DNA from 3 places in the Nocardia sp. CS682 genome. Region 3 is predicted to be linked to each of the others. Evidence: riboswitches for the same ligand, from Rfam matches in the RefSeq annotation. Region 3 holds a riboswitch; each other region holds the start of a gene.
What was found. A riboswitch is a leader RNA that binds a small molecule or an ion and turns the genes downstream of it on or off. The one in region 3 is predicted to bind cobalamin.

Region 1: another riboswitch for cobalamin. It lies ahead of DMB37_RS23250 (CbtB-domain containing protein); the one in region 3 lies ahead of DMB37_RS36340 (ABC transporter substrate-binding protein).
Region 2: another riboswitch for cobalamin. It lies ahead of metE (5-methyltetrahydropteroyltriglutamate--homocysteine S-methyltransferase); the one in region 3 lies ahead of DMB37_RS36340 (ABC transporter substrate-binding protein).

Annotation. Positions count from the first base shown of each region.
Region 1 is NZ_CP029710.1:5,150,439-5,157,245, forward strand. Features, by position in the region: gene DMB37_RS23220 (TetR/AcrR family transcriptional regulator) at 1-353, opposite strand, end outside; gene DMB37_RS23225 (FMN-dependent NADH-azoreductase) at 524-1,171, shown strand; gene DMB37_RS23230 (multidrug efflux SMR transporter) at 1,173-1,493, shown strand; gene DMB37_RS23235 (OsmC family peroxiredoxin) at 1,684-2,124, shown strand; gene DMB37_RS23240 (hypothetical protein) at 2,250-2,798, opposite strand; gene DMB37_RS23245 (CbtA family protein) at 2,834-3,625, opposite strand; gene DMB37_RS23250 (CbtB-domain containing protein) at 3,616-3,810, opposite strand; cobalamin riboswitch at 3,838-4,003, opposite strand; gene mhuD (mycobilin-forming heme oxygenase MhuD) at 4,075-4,389, opposite strand; gene DMB37_RS23260 (alpha/beta fold hydrolase) at 4,484-5,230, shown strand; gene DMB37_RS23265 (A/G-specific adenine glycosylase) at 5,253-6,149, opposite strand; gene DMB37_RS23270 (carbonic anhydrase) at 6,240-6,807, shown strand, end outside.
Region 2 is NZ_CP029710.1:2,320,808-2,327,614, forward strand. Features, by position in the region: gene DMB37_RS10385 (pyruvate carboxylase) at 1-1,400, opposite strand, end outside; gene DMB37_RS10390 (glycosyltransferase family 2 protein) at 1,516-2,391, opposite strand; cobalamin riboswitch at 2,660-2,850, shown strand; gene metE (5-methyltetrahydropteroyltriglutamate--homocysteine S-methyltransferase) at 3,002-5,269, shown strand; gene DMB37_RS10400 (TetR/AcrR family transcriptional regulator) at 5,366-5,935, shown strand; gene DMB37_RS10405 (hypothetical protein) at 5,932-6,462, shown strand; gene DMB37_RS10410 (SgcJ/EcaC family oxidoreductase) at 6,787-6,807, opposite strand, start outside.
Region 3 is NZ_CP029710.1:8,026,881-8,033,687, forward strand. Features, by position in the region: gene DMB37_RS36330 (ATP-binding cassette domain-containing protein) at 1-1,072, opposite strand, end outside; gene DMB37_RS36335 (ABC transporter permease) at 1,069-2,043, opposite strand; gene DMB37_RS36340 (ABC transporter substrate-binding protein) at 2,051-3,628, opposite strand; cobalamin riboswitch at 3,643-3,832, opposite strand; gene DMB37_RS36345 (hypothetical protein) at 3,905-4,603, shown strand; partial or broken gene DMB37_RS36350 (LacI family transcriptional regulator) at 4,619-4,816, shown strand; gene DMB37_RS36355 (DUF4190 domain-containing protein) at 4,780-5,391, shown strand; gene DMB37_RS36360 (asparagine synthase-related protein) at 6,288-6,807, shown strand, end outside.

The sequences.
Region 1 (6,807 bases), 2.9 Mb from region 3:
TCCAGCAATTCGACCATCGCGGCGTAGAAGGCGGCCAGTCGTTCGGCGGGCGGCGCGCCGGGGCCGAGCGGTGGCGGGCCGCCGAGCAACTGCTCTTGCAGTGCCCGCTCGTGTTCGTCGAGCAGGGCGACGGCGATCGAACTCGTGTCCGGGTAGCGGCGGTACAGGGTGCCCCGGCCGACGCCCGCCGCCTTGGCGATGTCGTCCATGGTGACGGTGCGCGGGTCGCGGGTGGCGAACAGCTCGGCGGCCGCGGCCAGCACCTTGGCCCGGTTGCGTGCCGCGTCCGCGCGCTCGGGGACGGCGGCGCGAGGTGCCGCTTGCCCGGTGAGCAGATCCTTGTGGCTGGTCATGCCGCTGACTGTACCGGATTTCTCAGATAAGTGGACAGCATGTCCGCTTGTGGCTATGGTCGGTTCCGGCATCAAGTGGACATGTTGTCCATTTGATGCCGAGTAGTTCGAGGCGTCGGCAAAGGTCGATGCCCGCATCGACGACATGAACCACAGAGTGAGGTCTGACCATGAGCAATCTGCTGCACCTGGATGCGAGCGCCCGCACCCGTTCGATCAGCCGGGAGCTGAGCACGGCGTTCGCCGAAGCCTGGCGCGCCGAGAACCCCGACGGCGGCTATCGCTACCGGGACCTGGCGGCCGAACCGGTGCCGTTCATCGACGCGGCGTGGACCGAGTTGTGCGATGCGGTGCTCGCGCAGGACCGCACCGACCTGGACCGGCTCGCCGAGTTGGTGCGCACACCGGAGCAGGCCGCGGCCTGGGCGATCGTCGAGCCGCTGCTGGCCGAGGTGCTGGCCGCGGACGTCATCCTGATCGGCACCCCGATGTACAACTACTCGATTCCGGCCTCGCTCAAGGCCTGGCTGGACCAGGTGACCTTCCCGCGAATGTCGCTGGGGCACCGTCGTTTCGTCGTGATGACCGCCCGGGGCGGCGCGTACTCACCCGGCGCTCCGAAGGCCGCCTTCGACTATCAGGAGCGTTTCCTGCGGGACTTCTTCGCGGGCCACTTCGCCGTCCAGGACACCGTTTTCGTGAATGCGGAGCTGGCCAATGCCAGGCAGGATCCCGCGCTGGCACACCTGCGCGGCAAGCACGACGAGTCCTACGCGCTGGCGATGGAGACCGCTCGCGCCCTCGCGAAGGAGTACTGACATGAACTGGGTGCTGCTCGGTATCGCGGGCCTGGTGGAGATCGTCTGGTCGCAGAGCATCAAACCGACGGAGAACTTCACCCGGCTGGTGCCGACGGTGATCTGCTTCGTGCTCGGCGTCACCGCGGTGTACCTGCTGTCCAGGGCCATGCAGACGCTGCCCGTCGGTACCGCGTACGCGGTCTTCACCGGAATCGGCGCGATCGGGGCCATCGGCCTCGGGATCGTGGTCCACAAGGACCCGCTCAGTGCGGGGCGGGTGCTAGCGCTCTCGCTGATCCTCGGCGGAATCGTGCTGGCGCGGGTCACCAATCCGGAATAGGCAGGACTCCGAAGCGTCGACGCGGCAACATGTTTCGTGCTGCGAGGCCACTTATCGGGGACAGATCACGCCTGCGCCGCGTCGCTTAGGTTGCTAATGCGGCGCTCTAGTCTGACCCCGAGACGTGGGGCGGCGGGCTGGCTAAGCTCGGGGGCTGCATCGGAAATTGCTTACCAGCGAAAGGATTTTAATGCCTACACGTACCGCGCGTACCGCTTGGACCGGCTCTCTTCAGGAGGGGTCGGGGCAGGTCGAGCTGGCCAGTTCCGGGGTCGGCAAGTACGACGTGTCGTTCCCCAAGCGTTCCGCCGACGAGGCCGACGGGACCACCAGCCCCGAGGAGCTCATCGCGGCCGCGCACTCGTCCTGCTACGCGATGGCGCTCTCGGCGCAGATCGGCAATGCGGGCGGCACCCCGGAGAGCCTGGACGTCACCGCTGACGTGACCCTCGGCCCCGACCCGGCCGGCGGCTTCCGGATCTCCGGTATCAAGCTGACCGTCCGCGGCAAGGTCTCCGGTATCGACGCCGATGCCTTCGCCGCCGCCGCGGAGGCCGCCAAGGCGGGCTGCCCGGTCAGCAAGGCGCTCGCGGGCGTCGACCACATCCTGCTCGACGCGGCCCTGGCCTGAGTTCAGCGCGCACAACTGCCCGGCCTGCGCATCCTCGTGCGCGAGCCGGGCAGTCGCATTAGGTGACAACAGATTTCGTGACTACATGGGTAACTCGTCGGGTACCAGCTAACCCACCTGCCGGATTACCGCCGGCCGCCAACGTCACTGCCGTTGTGCGTGAGCCTGGCCTGAAGACTCGGAGAGGCGGGGGAGAAAAAGCGACGGGCTTCCGGGTGGTACATGGCAGGGATGGCGACCAGGACCGCGACTATATGGATCGCGCGGAACAGGCCGATCGTCGCGGATTCGACCGTGATATTCGCGAACAGGTCCCCGATCTTGTCGGCGGACAGCAGCGCGGCCAGCGGCTCGATGACCAGTGACAGCAGGCCGATCACGCCGATGCCGAAGGTCAGTACCAGCCGGGCCCAGCGGGCGCCGTGCGTCATCCGGATGGCGACCAGCAGCACGACCAGGTAGATGCCCAGCCGCATGGCGAGACCCGTCGCCAGGCCCGCCACGTCGACCTCTTCACGTTCGAGCAGTGCGGCGATCTGAACAATAGCCTCGGCGACCCCGGCGAGCAGTGCGGCGACCAAGCCGAGGTAGGCGATGCGGATGGCGCGTGGCGGCTCGACGGGCGCACCCGAACGAAGCGGTGCGGGCCAAAGAGAAAGGGCGGTGTCGGTCATGACACCGACACTGCCCCTCGTCTTCCGGATGCGGATCAGCCCGCGGTAGCGATCGACTCTCGTACCGGAGTATCAGTGCGCGTGGCGAATTCGGTGAGTGCGGCGAAGCCGAGGGCCAGGCAGGCCCACAGTGTCGCGGTCTGGGCCAGCGACGCCACCCGGAACTGCCACAGCAGGCTGGCCGGGAAGTCCGCCTTCACCTCGTCCACGCCGGGCAGCAGGATGTAGCCCACCGCCGTGACGAGGACGAACGCGGCGACTCCGGCGATCAGCCGCAGCATGCTCAACCGCCCGCGCAGCACCTTGTAGACGTACACGCCGACACCGACCGCCACGAGGCCGAGCAGTACCGCCGCCAACCACAGCAGGGTGCGCTGGTTGATCGTGTCCGGATCACCGACCGCGGGCGGGTTCGCCGGATATTTGAAGAACGGCACCGCGACGATCGCGGCCCAGCCGCCGAGGCCGAGCGCGAGTGCGAGTTTTGGCCCGGAGAACGTCGTGTAGCGCCGCGCGAAGTGCGCGACCGAGGCGAAGATCGCGCCGAGCGCCAGGCCGGCCAGGCCGAGGGCGAGGAACTGTCCCGCCTTCTGCCCCGCGCGGCTGACCAGTGGTTCTTCCTCGCCGCCGTGCGAATGTCCGCCGCTCGCCTCCGGTTCCGCGCCGTGCGGATGATCCGCGGCGGAACCGGCTTCCTCGATGGCGATGGCGGCGTCGACCTTCGGCTCGCCGACGAAGTAGCCGACCGATGCGGCCAGCAGGCCCGCGATCAAGCCTGCCAATAGTCCGCGCAGTAGAAGGGTTTTGAGCGAACCAATCAGTGGCACGGAAGCCCCAGCAGGTGACGTCCGTCGTGCATCAGCTCGTGCAGGTACATCCCGCTGCGCGAGATGACGCCCTGGTCGAAGCCGACCAGGTACAGCGTGAGCAATGCGAGAAGAACGACACCTACCGTGACGAGCACAGTGGCGAGTGAATCGGTTGCCCGGCTCGGCGAATGCGCGATAGCCATGCGAGTCCTCCTAGGGATGCGCGTCCCGTCGAATGGGGGCGAGGGTGCCGGTGTCTGGCTGTCCGGCACCCAGGGGCTCGATGCATGGAACACAGTGGCGCGACCGCTCCGGAATCACACCGGATTACCGCATCACCCTCGCGTTTTGTCCTTCGAACTGTGACACCTGGAGGCACCCGACGTCAATATGACCAGCGCGGACCGCGCCCCGCCGTCGGGCGAGTCGCCGGGCAGGCCGGCCCACCCGGCCATCCCTGAACTACGTCAGCTCGCCGGCTTCGCGGCCACGTCGAGAACCACCTCGAATTCGAGCAGCGAAGCACCCGTGGAGACCGGCTTCTGCCGCTCACCCGCGTGCGCCTCGCGCGCGGGCCCGTCCCGCCAGGCCGCGAACGACTCTTCCGAATCCCACTGGGTGACAACGAAGTACCGGTTATCCCCGGCGACCGGCCGGAGCAACTGGAAGCCGAGGAAGCCGGGCGAACCCTCGACCGCGTGCGCACGGTGGGCGAACCGCTTCTCCAACTCGGGGCCTGCGCCCTCGGGAACCTCGATCGCGTTGATCTTCACAACAGCCATGGCCTCGACAATACGACCCGCGAGCGGCCACTCGGTATGGGCCGTATCCGGGGGCAGTGCGCACGCCACGCGCGAGCCCGGCAGAATCGGCGGGGTGTTGCACGACGAAGGCGGAGCGGGGGTGCCGATCCTGCTGCTGCACGGACTGATGGGCAGCGCCCGGACCTGGCACGACCAACTGGACTGGCTGCGCGACTACGGCCACGTCTACACCTTCGATGCCGCCGGGCACGGCAGACCGGCGCCTGCCGAGCTGACCACCGAGGCCTTCGTCGCCGATCTGGCCGCCGCCACCGCAGGCATCACCGAGCCGATGGTGGTGATCGGGCATTCGATGGGCGCGCTGCACGGCTGGGTCTTCGCCGCGACGCACCCCGGTCGGGTGCGCGCGCTGGTGATCGAGGACATCGCCCCGGATTTCACCGGCCGCACGGCGGCGGACTGGGCGGCGATGATCGAGGCGTGGCCGCAACCGTTTCCGGACGCGGCGGCGGTGCTGAAGTTCTTCGGGCCGGTCGCCGGGCGGTACTTCCTGAACTCGTTCGAGCACGGTCCGGACGGTTACCGGCTGCACGGCTCGGTCGCGACTTTCCGCGATATCTCCGAGGAATGGGGCAGTCGCGACTTCTGGCCGCAGTGGCATGCCATCCGCGTGCCCGCCCTGCTGCTGGAGGGCGAGCACACCATCACCCCGCCGGGCCAGATGCGTCGGATGGCCGAGGTTCATCCCGATGCCGAGCACGTACTCGTCACCGGCGCAGCGCATCTCGTGCACGACGATCAACCCGACCACTACCGCGCCGAGGTCGAACGTTTCCTCCGCCGCGTCCTGAACCCATAACGCTCGGCACCGCCGCACACGGTCAGGCGCCGGCGCCCCCTTCGCCGGCGAGGGCGAACAGGCCGTCGACGGTCTGCTCGATCAGCCCGTCGACCAGCAGCGAGTCCAGCGCGCGGGCCCGCTGGCCGGGGTCGCGGGGCCACGCCAGATCCAGCCGTACCCGTTCCACCGGGCCGGTCGCGCCGCGCAGTACGTCGAGCAGGCGGCCGCGGGCTTGGCGGTCGGTGCCCTCGTATTTCTGTGTGCGGCGGACGATTTCGGAGGCCGGGCGGCCCGCGGTGACCCACGCGCAGGTCGGCAGCGGGCAGCGGGTGCAGTCCGGTGTGCGGGCGGTGCACACGGTCGCGCCCAGCTCCATCAGCGCGGCCGAGAACACCGCGGCGCGGTCGATCTGTTGCGGCAGTAGGGCTTCGGTCTCCGGCAGGTCGCGCGAGGACGGGTTTCCGGCCTCGGCTCGCCCGTGCACGGCGCGGGCGACCACCCGGCGCACGTTGGTGTCGACCACCGGAACCCGTTGCCCGTAGGCGAAACACGCGACCGCGCGCGCGGTGTACGCCCCGATGCCGGGCAGGCTCAGCAACACCTCGACATCGGCGGGCACCTCGTCGCCGTGCTCGGCCGCGAGCACCCTGGCGCACTCGTGCAGCCGCAGCGCGCGGCGCGGATAGCCGAGTTTGCCCCAGGCCCGCAGCACCTCGGCCTGCGAGGAGGCCGCCATCGCCGACGGCACCGGCCAGCGCGCCACCCACTCGCGCCAGATCGGCTCGACCCGGACCACCGGCGTCTGCTGCAGCATGATCTCGCTCATCAGGATCTGCCACGCGGTGACCTCGGCCCGACGCCACGGCAGGTCGCGCGCGGTCTCGGCGTACCAGTCGAGCAACACGTCCGCATCGATGCTGTTCGGAGCTTTCCTCACTGTTCCTGTCCTACTGCTGCCGGTCGGTATTTGCCGACCTGTAACCAAACGAACTGGCTGGTAACACGAGCCTTGTGCACAATGATCGGTATGCCTGATTCCAATCCGGTCAGTGCCTGGAAGTCCTTGCGTGAAGGCAACGACCGTTTCGTCTCCGGTGCGCTGCTGCATCCTAGCCAGGGCGCCAACGACCGAGCCAAGCTCGTCAGCGGCCAGCACCCGTCCGCAATCCTGTTCGGTTGCGGCGACTCCCGAGTCGCCGCCGAGCTGATCTTCGATCAGGGACTCGGTGACATGTTCGTGGTGCGCACCGCGGGCCATGTCGTCGACAGTTCGGTGCTCGGCTCGATCGAGTACGGGGTGCAGGTGCTCGACGTACCGCTCATCGTGGTGCTCGGTCACGACAGCTGCGGCGCGGTGAAGGCCACCATCGACGCGCTCGACGGCGGCGAGGTGCCCGGCGGATTCATCCGCAGCGTGGTCGAGAAGGTCACGCCGTCCATTCTGATCGGCCGCAGGGAGGGCCTGTCCACCGTCGACGAGATGGAGGCCAGGCACGTGGTGGAGACGAGCAGGCTGCTCATGCAGCGATCGATGATCATCTCGCAGCGGGTGGCGACCGGTGAGCTCGCGATCGCCTGTGTCACATACAAGCTCG
Region 2 (6,807 bases), 3.2 Mb from region 3:
AGGTAGGTGAGGATCTTGGTGCCGCGGTCGGCCGAACCACGCTGGTTGAGCAGCTGCGGGCGCTCATCGATGAACGAGGTGGTGACCCGGCCCGCCTGGAAGTCCGGGTCGTCGAGCACCGCGAGCAGGAACGGAATGTTGGTGGTGACGCCGCGAATGCGGAACTCGGCGAGCGCACGCTGGGCCCGCGACACCGCGGCGCCGAAATCGCGGCCGCGGCAGGTGAGTTTCACCAGCATCGAGTCGAAGTAGGCGCCGATCTCCGCGCCGAGGTTGGCGCCGCCGTCGAGCCGGATGCCCGCGCCGCCCGGAGTCCGGTAGGCGGTGATCCGGCCGGTGTCGGGGCGGAAGCCGTTGGCCGGGTCCTCGGTGGTGATCCGGCACTGCATCGCGGCGCCGCGGATGCTGACGGTCTCCTGGCTGAGGCCGAGTTGTTCGAGGGTCTCGCCCGCTGCGATGCGCAGCTGCGCCTGCACCAGGTCCACGTCGGTGATCTCCTCGGTCACCGTGTGCTCGACCTGGATGCGCGGGTTCATCTCGATGAAGACGTGGTTGCCGCGCTCGTCTAGCAGGAACTCGACGGTGCCCGCGCAGCTGTAGCCGATCTCCTTGGCGAAGGCCACCGCGTCGGCGCAGATGCGGTCGCGCAGTGCGGGATCCAGGTTCGGCGCGGGCGCGAGCTCGATCACCTTCTGGTGCCTGCGCTGCACCGAACAGTCGCGCTCGAACAGGTGCATCACATTGCCCTGCTGGTCGGCCAGGATCTGCACCTCGATGTGGCGCGGGTTCACCACGGCCTGCTCGAGGAAGACGGTGGGATCGCCGAACGCCGACTCGGCCTCGCGCGACGCGGCCTCGATGGACTCGCGCAGGTGCTCGGCGTCGGCGACCCGGCGCATGCCGCGCCCGCCGCCGCCTGCTACCGCCTTGACGAAGATCGGATAGTCCAATTCCTGTGCCGCGGCAAGCAACTCGTCCACATCGGCGGACGGCGCGCTGGACCGCAGCACCGGCAGCCCGGCGGCCTTGGCCGCCGCGATGGCCCGCGCCTTGTTGCCTGCGAGCTCGAGCACCTCGGCGGACGGGCCGATGAAGGTGATGCCCTCGCGGGCGCAGGCCGCCGCCAGGTCCGGGTTCTCGGACAGGAAGCCGTAGCCCGGGTAGACGGCGTCGGCGCCCGCCGATTTGGCCGCGTCGACGATCGCGTCGATCGAGAGGTACGCCCGGACGGGGTGCCCCTGTTCACCGATCTGGTAGGACTCGGCCGCCTTCGTTCGATGGACCGAGTTGCGGTCCTCGTACGGGAAGACGGCCACCGTCCCAACGCCGAGCTCGTAGGCCGCGCGGAAGGCCCTGATGGCGATCTCGCCCCGATTGGCAACCAAGACTTTCGTGAACATTGGCCTAAGGTACCCGGACCCACCCGCCTCACAGACACGGAAGGGCCCTTCGCAAGCATCTTCACAACGCCGTCCGGCGGCGTTGCGAAGATGCGTTCATCCGCGCGTCACACTGTCAGATCCAGTGCATCGTCCGATGCCGGAGCCCGCCGCGGAACTGACCGACGGCGAGACCGATCATCAGTCCGCGCTCCTCGGCAACCAATCCGCGAGTGAATGGCAGACGAATCATGCGTAACAAGACTTCGGGCAGGTGAATTTCCGGCAACCCATTGTTCGGGAATTCCGCATTCAGCCGGGCGAGGCCGATGCCTCGGCTGCGTCCCTGCCGATATCCGGGACGGAAGCCCTGCCGGTATCGATAGGCGACGAGCGCCTCGGGCAGATATCCGAGACGGTATCCCTCGCGATGGGCCCGCCAGCCGAATTCGAGATCCTCGTTCGCGGCGTAGCTGGTGTCCTGGCCGCCCAGCTTCCGATACACCTCCGCCCGGCACGCCATGCTGGTCCCGATGATCACAGGTGCATAAACGCCGGTCGGCTGGAATTTGTCAGGCGCCGGGATGTTGGCGACGTGGCGCGGATTGGCCGCGTTGAGCGAATCACCTTCGACCGCAGAGCAAATCAGGTCGTAACCCTCGTCCAGGAACTCGACCATGCGGCTGACCCAATTGGAATGCGCCTGGTCGTCGTGGTCGCAGAACAACAGGATCGTGCCGGTGGCTTGCGAAGCGCCGACATTACGGGCAAATGCCGCACCGGAGGTCCCCGACGCGTCCACATAACGCAGTTCGAGGCGTCCGTGCAGCGGATGAGTTTCGATATGGAGTTTCACATCGATCGGGGATCCGTTGTCGGCTATGACGACATCGAATTCCCCCCTATAATCTTGACGCGTCAAGGCGCCTAGTTGGACATCGAGTAGATCCAGGCCGTCGGCCGTCCCGATGTAGGTTGGAATGACGATCGATACCGACCGTTCAGTCACCACGCGTACTCCTGCAATCGTTTCCCCACGCGGGAGCCCTCCCCCGAGGGGACAACCTTAAACGCATTCCGGAAAGGGCGGCTACACCCGAGTTCCGTGGGCTTCCTCACAGACTTGGTCAAATGACCAAACAGTGATGGGCAAATGATCGAAGACCACCGCTCCCCCGCCCGGCCGTCCACCACCGCGCCGCGCGCCCTATGCTCGTAGGTGCAGCTGGTTCACTGCGGCGCGTACGAGATGGAGCCCCGTCGTCGCGCAGCGGAGTCGAGTTCGACCGCCCCGAGAGGGTGGCCGGGCGAGAGGGAACCCGGTGAGAATCCGGGACTGTCCCGCAGCGGTGAGCAGGAACGACCGCCGTCACATGCACTGGGCACGACGCCCGGGAAGCGACGGCCAGTAGGTCGGCCGCGAGGCCGGTGCCTGTGAGTCCGAAGACCTGCCAGCCGTGTCGGATACGCCGTATCCGGCGGCCACCGCCTCGTGGATCTGGGCGCGCGGTTCTACCAGTACTGATATGTCGGGCTCTAGTTTGTTGAAATCTCCTGGCGTATCTCGGTAGCCGCGCAGCCCGTATGGCGTCGGCCTACGACACCAGCACTGGAGAGACAACGTGACTGTTGTAAATCAGACACCGTTCACCGCAACGGTTCTCGGGCTACCTAGGGTCGGACCGCGGCGTGAGCTCAAGCGGGCCACCGAGGCCTACTGGGCGGGCAAGATCGACGCCGGGCAGCTGCACGCCGTCGCGCGCGAGCTGCGCCACGCCCAGCTCACCGAATTACAAGCGGCAGGCCTGGATTCGATCCCGGTGGGCACCTTCTCGTACTACGACCAGGTGCTCGACACCGCCCAGCTGCTCGGCGCACTGCCGCAGCGGGTCGCCGGGATCGCCGATTCCTTGGATCGGTACTTCGCCGCCGCCCGCGGCACCGACACGGTGGAACCGCTGGAGATGACCAAGTGGTTCGACACCAACTACCACTATCTGGTGCCGGAAATCGGCCAGGACACCGTGTTTTCGCTGAACCCGGCGAAGCTGCTGGACGAGGTGCGCGAGGCGGCCGAGCTCGGCGCGAACGCGCGCCCGGTGGTGGTCGGGCCGATCACCTTCCTGAAGCTGGCCAAGGCCACCGGCGGTGCACCGTTGGACCGGCTCAGCGAGCTCGTCCCGCTGTATCGCGAGTTGCTCCGGCTGCTGGCCGAGGCAGGGGTCGGCTGGGTGCAGATCGATGAGCCTGCGCTGGTCACCGACCTCACCGACGACGAAATCGACCTGGTGCGTAGCACTTACACCGAACTGTCCGCGTCGTCGCAGCGCCCCGCGATCCTGGTGGCCACCTACTTCGGCCATCCCGACGCCGCACTGACCGCGCTGGCGGGCACCGACATCGAGGGCATCGCGCTCGACTTCACCGCAGGCACCAGCGTCTCCGATGTGGTGGGCGTCCCTGCCCTGGCAGGCAAGCTGCTGGTGGCCGGCGTGGTCGACGGCCGCAACGTGTGGCGGGCCGATCTCGACCAGGCACTGTCCACCCTGGGCACCCTGCTCGGCAGCGCCGCGTCGGTGGCGGTCTCGACCTCATGCTCGCTGCTGCACGTGCCGTACACGCTCGCCGCGGAGACCGGGCTGGACGATCGCCTCCGGTCCTGGCTGGCGTTCGGCACGGAGAAGGTGGCCGAGGTCCGGCTGCTGGCGACCGCGCTGACCGAGGGCACCGAGGCGATCAGCGCCGAATTGGCCGAGGTGCGTGCGGCATTGGCTACGCGGCAGTCCGACCCACGGCTCAACGACGCGCAGGTGCGGGCCAGGCTGGCGGCGCTCGGCCCGGACGCGAGCAGGCGCGCGCCCGCCGAGGAACGTCGTGTGCTGCAACAACAACGGCTGCAACTGCCGCCGCTGCCGACCACGACCATCGGCTCGTACCCGCAGACCTCAGCGATCCGGTTGGCCAGGGCGGCGTTGCGCAAGGGCGAGATCGACGAGGCCGAGTACATCCGCCGGATGCGTGCCGAGGTCGCCGATGTCATTGCGCTGCAAGAGAAGCTGGGCCTGGACGTGCTGGTGCACGGCGAGCCGGAGCGCAACGACATGGTGCAGTACTTCGCCGAACAGCTCGACGGCTTCGCCGCCACCGAGCAGGGCTGGGTGCAGTCCTACGGTTCGCGCTGCGTGCGCCCGCCGATCCTGTTCGGCGACGTGACCCGGCCTGCGCCGATGACCGTCGACTGGATCAGCTACGCGCAGTCGCTCACCGACAAGCCGGTGAAGGGCATGCTCACCGGACCGGTCACCATCCTCGCCTGGTCATTCGTGCGCGACGACCAGCCGCTCGGCGACTCGGCGCGGCAGGTCGCGCTGGCCATCCGGGACGAGACGGTGGACCTGCAGGCCGCGGGTATCCGCATCATCCAGGTGGACGAGCCCGCACTGCGGGAGTTGCTACCGCTGCGCAAGATCGACCAGCAGACCTACCTCGACTGGTCGGTGCAGGCGTTCCGGATCGCCACCTCCGGCGTCTCGGACGCCACCCAGGTGCACACCCACCTCTGCTACTCGGAGTTCGGCGAGGTGATCGACGCGATCGCCGGGCTGGACGCCGACGTGACCTCGATCGAGGCGGCGCGCTCCCGGATGGAGGTGCTCGACGACCTCAACGCGGCGGGCTTCGATCTGGGTGTCGGGCCGGGTGTGTACGACATCCACTCGCCCCGGGTGCCCAGCGTGGCGGAGATCACCACGTCTTTGCGTGCGGCGCTGAAAGCCGTTCCCGCCGAACGGCTGTGGGTCAATCCCGACTGCGGGCTGAAGACCCGCGGGCAGGCCGAGGTGGAGGCGTCACTGCGGAACATGGTGGCCGCCGCGACGGCTGTGCGCTGATCGTTCCGGCGTGGTGAAGTTCAGCCCCCTTCGTGTTCGCGGAGGGGGCTGAACTCGACCCTTGTTTATGACTGACCGGTCATTCATAATCGGATCATGCCGAGGAAAGTCGACCGGGTCGCGCGCCGAGCGGAGATTCTCGACGCCGCGGTGCGCGTGTTCGCCCGCAAGGGCTTCGCCACCTCGCGCATCGAGGACGTCGCCGCCGAGGCGGGTATCGCCAAGGGCAGCGTGTATCTGTACTTCGACAGCCGAGATGCGTTGCTGGCAGGGGTTTTCCAGAGTTACGCCGAGAGCAGCGGGCAGGTGCTGGCCGAGCTCGGCGACGGCACCGCACTGGATCGGCTGACCAGGCTGATCCACGGGACGGTCGAGATGCTCGCCGCGCACCCCGACCATGCGCGCGTCCTGCTGGACGTCTGGGCGTCGAATCCACCGCTCGATATGGCGACGGTGTATCGCGAATACCGCTCGGCCATCGCGGATCTGCTGCGGCAGGCCCAGGCCGGCGGCGAGCTGCGACCCGGCATCGGCGAAGCACATGCCGCAGTCGTCGTCGGCGCCATCGAGGGGTGTCTCGTCCAGGCATTGGTCGATCCGCAGGTGTCCCTGCGCGAGCTGGCCGGCCCGATTGCGCAGATCTGCGTGGAAGGAATCCGTCGATGAATCTCACGGATCGATTGATCGCCCCGAATGCCACGCACGGCGAGGTCGGCACCGGCTTCGGCGCGGCATTCGGCGGCGCCGCACTGGCTTTCGGGTTGGCACTGCACGCCGAGTTGTCCTGGCTGAGCGTCGCCGTCATCACGCTGGTCGCCTTCGATATGTTCGGCGGCGCGGTCGTCAACGCGACCGATTCGGCGAAGCGCTGGTATCACCGTCCCGACCGAACCAGCCTGCACCATCTCGGCTTCGTCGCCATCCACGTCCAGCCGTTCTTGCTCGCCCTGGTGGTCCCCGGCTTCACGTGGTTCGCCGCCGCCACCATCTACGTCTCGGCCCTCACCGGCGCCGTCCTGGTCACCGCCGCCCCGCGCGAGCTACGCCGCCCCATCGCCTTCGGCGCCACCGCCGCCGCGCTCACCATCACCACCAGCATGCTCACCGTCCCGCACGTCGTGGCCTGGTTCGCTCCGCTCCTGCTGATCAAACTGCTACTCGCGCACCTGCTTCCGGAGAACGCCGCCCGCTGACGGTCGGCGCCTCCCACCCACGGAAGGCACCGACCCATCACCTCACTCGAATTCGGTCTCCGGCCGCAGCCGCTGCCGCCGCCGTGACGTGTACCGCTCACACGGTTCCTCGGCCCGCTTGACCGGTTGCTGCCGCGACCTGGAACTCATCCCCCGCCGCCACGCCGTATGACACCCCGGACATCGGTCCATACCAACCCCTTTTCACCCGTCGTCAAACCACTCCATGAATCGCCCCTAACCACCTTCGACGCGCGAACTCACCCGTCGGTTCCGGGTAGCTATCAGGAATTTTCAAGAACGGTCCGACCGGTTCGACCGGGTTCAACCCGCCAGGTTGAAGGC
Region 3 (6,807 bases):
CCGGATTCAAACCGGTCGAGGGGTCCTGCGGCACATAGCCAACGGCTCCGCCGAGGCCGACCGTTCCCGAGGCCGTCAGCCCGGCGGGTAGCGCGCCGAGCACCGCCAACGCGAACGTGGTCTTGCCCGCTCCGGACGGACCGACCACGGCCAGACCGCGCCCCGGTGGCAGGCTTAGCGAAATATTCTCCAGTACAACAGTTCCCGAGGCATCGCGGACCGAGAGTCCGTCGACGGTCAGACCGTCCGCCGTAGCAACTGCCGAAAGACCCGACGCCGCCGGTCGATTCACCTCGAAGGCCCGGTCGGTGACCATATTGACCGACACCACCAGCACCATGATCAACAGCGCCGGCGCGAGCACCGCCCACGGCTGCACGCCGAAACCCGGCCGATTCTCGGTGATCATGAGCGCCCAGTCGGGGGAGGGCGGGCGAAGTCCGAGTCCGAGGAAGCCGCTGACCGCGACCATCGAAATGCTCGCCGACATCCGCACTCCCGCATCGGCCAGCACCACCGATCGCAGATTCGGCAGCACCTCGACCACCGCGAGGCGCCACAGCGGTTCACCCCTGGCCCTGGCCGATTCCACGTACCCGGTGGTGGCGAGTTCCAGTACGCAGGTGCGGACGATCCGGATGATCCAGGGCACCGAGGCCAGCGCCGCGGTCACCACGATCGCGACCGGGCCGGCCCCCAGCGCGGTTGCGATCACCGCGAGCAACAGGAACCAGGGCACGACGACGATCGCGTCGACCGGGAGCATGATCCAGCGGTCCAGTCCGCGGCGCAGACCCGCGAGCAAGCCGAGCCCAAGCCCGAGTGTGTACGCGACGATCAGCACCAGCCCGGCGAGCGACAGCAGCGGCAGCCCGCCGTGCAGGACCCGCGACAGCACATCCCGGCCGACCACATCGGTGCCGAAGAGATGGCGGCCCGTCGGCGGCTGGAACGGAGGCGCGACCACCGCGGTCGGCGCGTACGGCGCGAAGACCGGGCCGAGCACCACGAGCAGCAGCACCACCACGGTGACCAGCAGCCAGCCGGAGCGAAGCCGGCGTCGCGCCGTCATGCTCGCTCCGTCAGGGCCAGCTGCCGGGCCCGCGGACTCACCAGCAGGGTCAGCAGATCGGCGATCAGGTAGATCGCGATCCCGACCGCCGCCATCAGCACCGCGGCCGACTGGACGAAGGGAAAGTCGCGAGCCGAGATGGCGCGCAACAGTTCCTGCGACAGACCCGGATAGTTGAACAAGGTCTCCACCACCGCGACGCCGCCGATCAACCCGACGACCGAACCGGCGAGCGGATAGAGGGACGCCGACACCGCATTGGGTGCGACATGCCGTAGCAGCAGCCGCAGCCCACTGATGCCGTTGAGCCGCGCGGTCCGAATGTAGTTGCCTGCCATGACTTCCGCGGTCTGCGCCCGCACCATGCGCACCGGGTGCGGTGCCAGCCCGATCAACAGGCAGGTCACCGGCAACACCAGGATCTCCGGCCGCTGCCACGCGTTCATGCCGCTGGGCAGCAGCGAGACGGCGGGCAGCAGGTGCAGCGACAGCGACACCGTCGCCACCAGCAGCACACCGAACACGAAGGACGGCACCGATTCCGCCGCCAGCGCGACCGCACTGATCACCCGATCAGTCCGGGTTCCCGCGCGGGCTCCGGCCACGAGTCCGAGTGCGAGTGCCAGCGGGATCAACAGCGCGGCGGTGAGCAGCGCGAGGGTGACACTGTTGGTCGCGCGGCCGAGCAGGACATCGCTCACCGGCCGCCCCGAGATCAGCGAATGGCCGAAATCGCCCTGGAGGAAGGCGAACAGCCACTCGGCGAAGCGCACCGGTGCGGGCCGGTCCAGTCCGAGCTCGGCGCGCAGCGCGGTCAGCTGCTCCGGCGAGGGGTCGCCGCCGCCGTCGCGCGACAGCAGCACCGTTGCCGCGTCCGAGTCCAGTGCTTCGAACAACCAGAAAACCGCGAGCGCGACGGCGAACAGCACGCCGATCCCACCGCCGACCCGCCGTGCGATATATGCGATCACGGCGGTGCTACGTCGCCAGCCAGGTGGTGGCGTAGTTGGCCCAGTCGTCGGTGCCGGGCACCCCGTTACGCACACCACGCACATGGTTCTTCGCCGCGTCGGGCCGTTTGGCGAAGCTGTGCAGGATGTACCCGCCCTCGTTCCAGAGTTCTTCCTGGAGTTCGTGATACAGCGTTCGGCGGCGTTGCGGGTCCATAGCGGCGCGCGCCTCGGCGAACTTCGTGTCCCATCCCGGCCGCCGCCAGCCGGTGCCGTTGCTGGGGGAGGTGCTGGTCATGGTCTGGCCGTAGAAGTAGTCGAGACTGTAGTTCCACCAACCGATGTGCGACAGCGGTGCTTTACCGCTGACCTGGGAGAAATAGGTGTCCGCCGGCACCGACTCCAGCCGGATGTCGATCCCGGCGGCCTTCGCGTGCTCGGCGAACAATGTCGCGGAGTCGAGCATGCCCGGCGAGCCGTCGGCGGTCGGCAGCGTGACCGTCAGATTCTCTTTGCCCGCCTGCCGCAACAGCTCTCGCGCGCGCTGGGGGTCATAGGTTCGCTGTGGCAGACCATCGTTGTAGAAGGGCGCACCCTTGCCGTAGACGTCGTTGCCGACCTCGGCGTAGCCGTAATACACCGAATCGACCATGGCCTGTCGGTTCACGGCGAGGCGCATGGCCTGCCGGACTCGCACGTCGTCGAACGGCGGTGTGTCCACGCGCATCTGGAACGCGCCCATCAGGCCTGCGGGCGGGACCACCACGGTCGTACCGGGGTCGCGCTCCAGGGTGCGCGCTTGCAGGTACGAGATCTCGTGCACCACATCGGCTTCGCCGGACAGGAAGGCGTTCACCCGTGCCTCGGTCTCCGCGATCTGGATGATCTCCACCTCGTCGAGCAGGGGGCGCCCGTCCCAGTATCGATCGTTGCGCCGCAACAGGGTTCGGTCGCCGGGCGACCACCGCTGCAGGGCGAAAGGACCGGTGCCCACCGGCAGCGACGACCCATCGATGGTGCCGGTGCCGTCCTTCACGATGTAGCAGTACCAGCCCGCCAGCACCGAACCGAAGTCGGCCAGCGGCGTTTTCATCGTCACCAGCACGCCGAGATCACCATCGGCGCGAGTGCGCGACATATCGATGTTGGCGAGATCGCCGGACGACTTCTTGGCCGGGTCGAGCATCCGCTCGAAACTCCACAGCACGTCCCGCGCCGTCAGCGGCGAGCCGTCGCTGAACACCACGCCCCGGCGCAGATTGATCCGCCACTGGCTGCCGTCGTCGTTGGGCTCCAACGACTCCGCGAGCCGGTACCGCAACGTCAAATCGTTGTTGTAGGCGACGAGCTTGTCCCACACGTTCTTCGACACCGCACCACCCGCCGAACTACCGGCCTCGTGCGGATCGAGCACGTCCGCGCTCGCCGACCGCCCCGCGATCACCGACCGCAGGCGTCCGCCCGCTCGCGGTGGTCCGTCCGGGGCTGTCGGGCCGCCCTCAGTGCCGCAACCCGCGAGCAGCCCGCCCAGCGCGAGCGCACCCGCGCTCCCGAGCAGAAAGGAACGGCGACCGAGCCCGGGCCGCACCGCTGTGTACTTGTCCATTGCCATCCTCGTGGGTGAGATCCCGGTATCACGGCGCAGGTATCCTGGCTCCCGGATCAACGCTCCCCGCCGGTCTTCCAACCTGGGTAGGCCGTGACCATGAATCGGCGGATCGCTCCTCGGTGACAGTTGCGGGACAGCCCCGGATTCGCACCGGTGTTCCCTACGCCGGATTCAGACCATACCGTCTGCTATTCCGAACGCCCTCCACCAGCCGGGTCGCGGTAGGTTCGGGTATCCGGGATGCGCGTGCCTGGCAACCTGGATGATGGGCGAATGCTCCCCACCGACCAGCTGGCCCAGGCAGACCGTCGCCCAGCGGTGATCGATACGCCCCTCGGCACCGTCGAGTTCTCCGTCACGCTCGCGTCGGACGTGCTACCTGCCGCGTCGAATACCCTGTGGCGCTTGGCGAACGGTTCACATCTGCACCGGTGGCGGCACCGGACCGCAACGGTCGATCTGTTGCTCGGCGGCATCGACGTCAAGCCTTGGGACGGCGGCGCACCGGTCCCGGTATGGGCCGGGATCTGGCAGGTGCAGGCGCGCGCCGAGGTGTCCGGGCTGGTCGTCTCGGCCGAACTGACCGATCTGCCCGCCGGAGCGAACGGCGGCCAGGACTCCGCCGAATGCCTCGCCGCGGTGAGTGTCGAGAACGAGCACTTCATGGTGTCGATCGGCGGCCCGGATTCGGAGCTGCTCGGTCTGCAGGCCGCGGACGGTCGGCTGATGCCCGCCGGTTGGGCACACCTGCTGCCGGTCGGCGCGGACGACACCACCTCCGAATACGGTGTGCGCTACACGGATCCGGCCCGAATCGCGTGGCACCTGCCCGGCCTGGCCGCCGGGGAGGTGGCCAGACTGTGCATCGCGTGCGCCTGGTGTCCCCGCGACGACGATCGACCCGCAGCCTGGTACGCGGTCGACATCCCGCTCGACACCGCCTACCTCCACCTCATTGCCGAGCCGACCTGATCGGCCGCGAGTGCGCTCGGTCGCGCCATCCCTGGCGAACTTGCCGTAACCGGGTGGGACGATGCCGCGGTAGCCGCGCGGCTCGACATCACCACCGTCGCGCAATCATTGCGCGAACAGGGCGCTTTATGCGCCCACGCCGCGCTCGGGCAGCGGCTCGACTCCCGCGCCGAGCCGTGGTCGATTATCCGGCGCTCCAGCACGCGGCATTGACCATTCTTTCGATAAGGCTGCGTGTGGCACGCGTGCGCTCGGCTCGAATTTCATTAGCATTCGAGAGGTCATCGAACGGGCGCAGTGGAAACCGACGCAAAGAAAGGACAGCCATGACGGAGGAATTTCCCCCCGGATATACCGCACCGGGTCAGTATCCGCCGCCGGTCCCGGGGTCTCATCGGCGGCCCGACGGCAAGGGCCTGGCCATCGCGGCGTTGGTGCTGGGTATTGTCGCGCTGCTCACCTTCTGGACCGTGATCGGTGGCATCCTGTTCGGCCTCGCCGGACTCGTCATCGGCATCATCGCCACGGTACGGGCTCGTAAGGGCGCCGCCGATGGTTCTGCTATGGCAATAACGGGCTTGGTTTTGAGCATTGTGGCGTTGGTCGTGACGGCGGTAGCCATCGCGGCCGGCTTCGCACTTTTCGGCTTCATCGGTGGTGACGACTTCACCGACTGTGTGAGCGACGCTGGTAACGACCAAGCGAAAATCGATCAGTGCGAACGGGATTGGCAGCAGACGGTGGAGAACAAATTGAGCGTCACCATCAGCCCGCAGCCGACCAACTGACGCGTTTGTTCCGCTCATCGATGATTCGTCGCGCGCCGGAATGGATCTCGTCAGGACAGCTTCGCTGAGCAGTGTGTAAGACACCGACTTGCCGATGAGCGCGTGGCGCAGTGCCCGCGCTCCGGCAGGCGGTGCACCACCGCGTGACTACTGCACCGCGGGTCATTGCGCTCGGATGGTCGGGCGCGTCGAACTTCCATTGTGAATATTTTCATCCGTGGGTAATTGAGTGCGGGCCGTACCCGCCGACCAGTCGGCATCCTCAGCCGGAGAAATCCATTCGGCGCGCTTACGAATTCGACACTATTCAGGTGCGCAGTAGGGGTCGACGCAAAGGCCATGGGGGACTATGGTTGTGACCTACCAGCCCTCGTCCCGAATCTGTCTCGATGTCGAGAACGATTGTGGGACACCGAAGTCCGCTGCCTGGTCCCAGCAGTCGACCACCTCTGTGTATTTAGGTGGAGTCATGTCCTCATATGCCGAATATTCGGATCGCCGCATCGCATTGCGCCCCTTACGGATTCGAGCGGTCGGTATGTATTCTGTGTGATTTCCCAGTGCGGCTGAAACATCGTTGCGCACGGTCTTGTCGCAATGACAATTCCCGAAGAATTCGAGCTGTCCCTGGCGCGCGTATTGCGCTGCCCGGGTCATGAGAACGACATGGAAGAAAGGAGGTGACAAAAATGACGAAGATGCCCTACATCGAGCCCCTGGTGATCTGCCTGGGCGCGGTCGAGGACCACACCACGATCCTCTTCCGCGGCGTGCCTGATCTGGTGAGCCACGGCAATCTGATCTAGTCGCACGCAATGATCGACCCGTGGTCCCCTCCTTTCGGCACGTGACGGGGAGGGGGCCACATTTATCGGCGAATGAGAGGTTCCGCCATCATGGACGATTCCCCACTTACCGTGGACTACCTCGGTTGCGCCGGCCGAGCGACCCTGCCCCGCGCCGGGGCGCCCGTCGACTACACCAGCGTGCCCTTCACCGCCTTCCCCGCGCGCAGTGTCCCGGAGAGCCCGAATTACTTGCGGCAGTGGACAAGAGCGGGAACGCACCCGACTGTCCGGCCCGCGCACCCGAGTGATCGAGCCCACCTCGCGCTGGGCGGCACCCTCACCGGAGTCCTGGACGCTGCCCTCGCCGAACGGATCACCGCCACACTCAGGAGCGGATGGTATGCGGATCTGGCCGAGCTACCGGGCGATCTGGTCGGCTGCCTGGTCACCGACGATCGAGTCTTCCTGTTCCGCAGCCTGTTCACCCGAGACACTCTGTTCTACAAGCAGTCCGGCCACACGCTGGCATGGTCCAGCGATCCCGCCGACCTCGTCCCCGACACCCTCGACCGGCTGGACCGGGAAACCATCTGGCGAATCTGCCGTGGCGACAGCATCTTCGCCTATC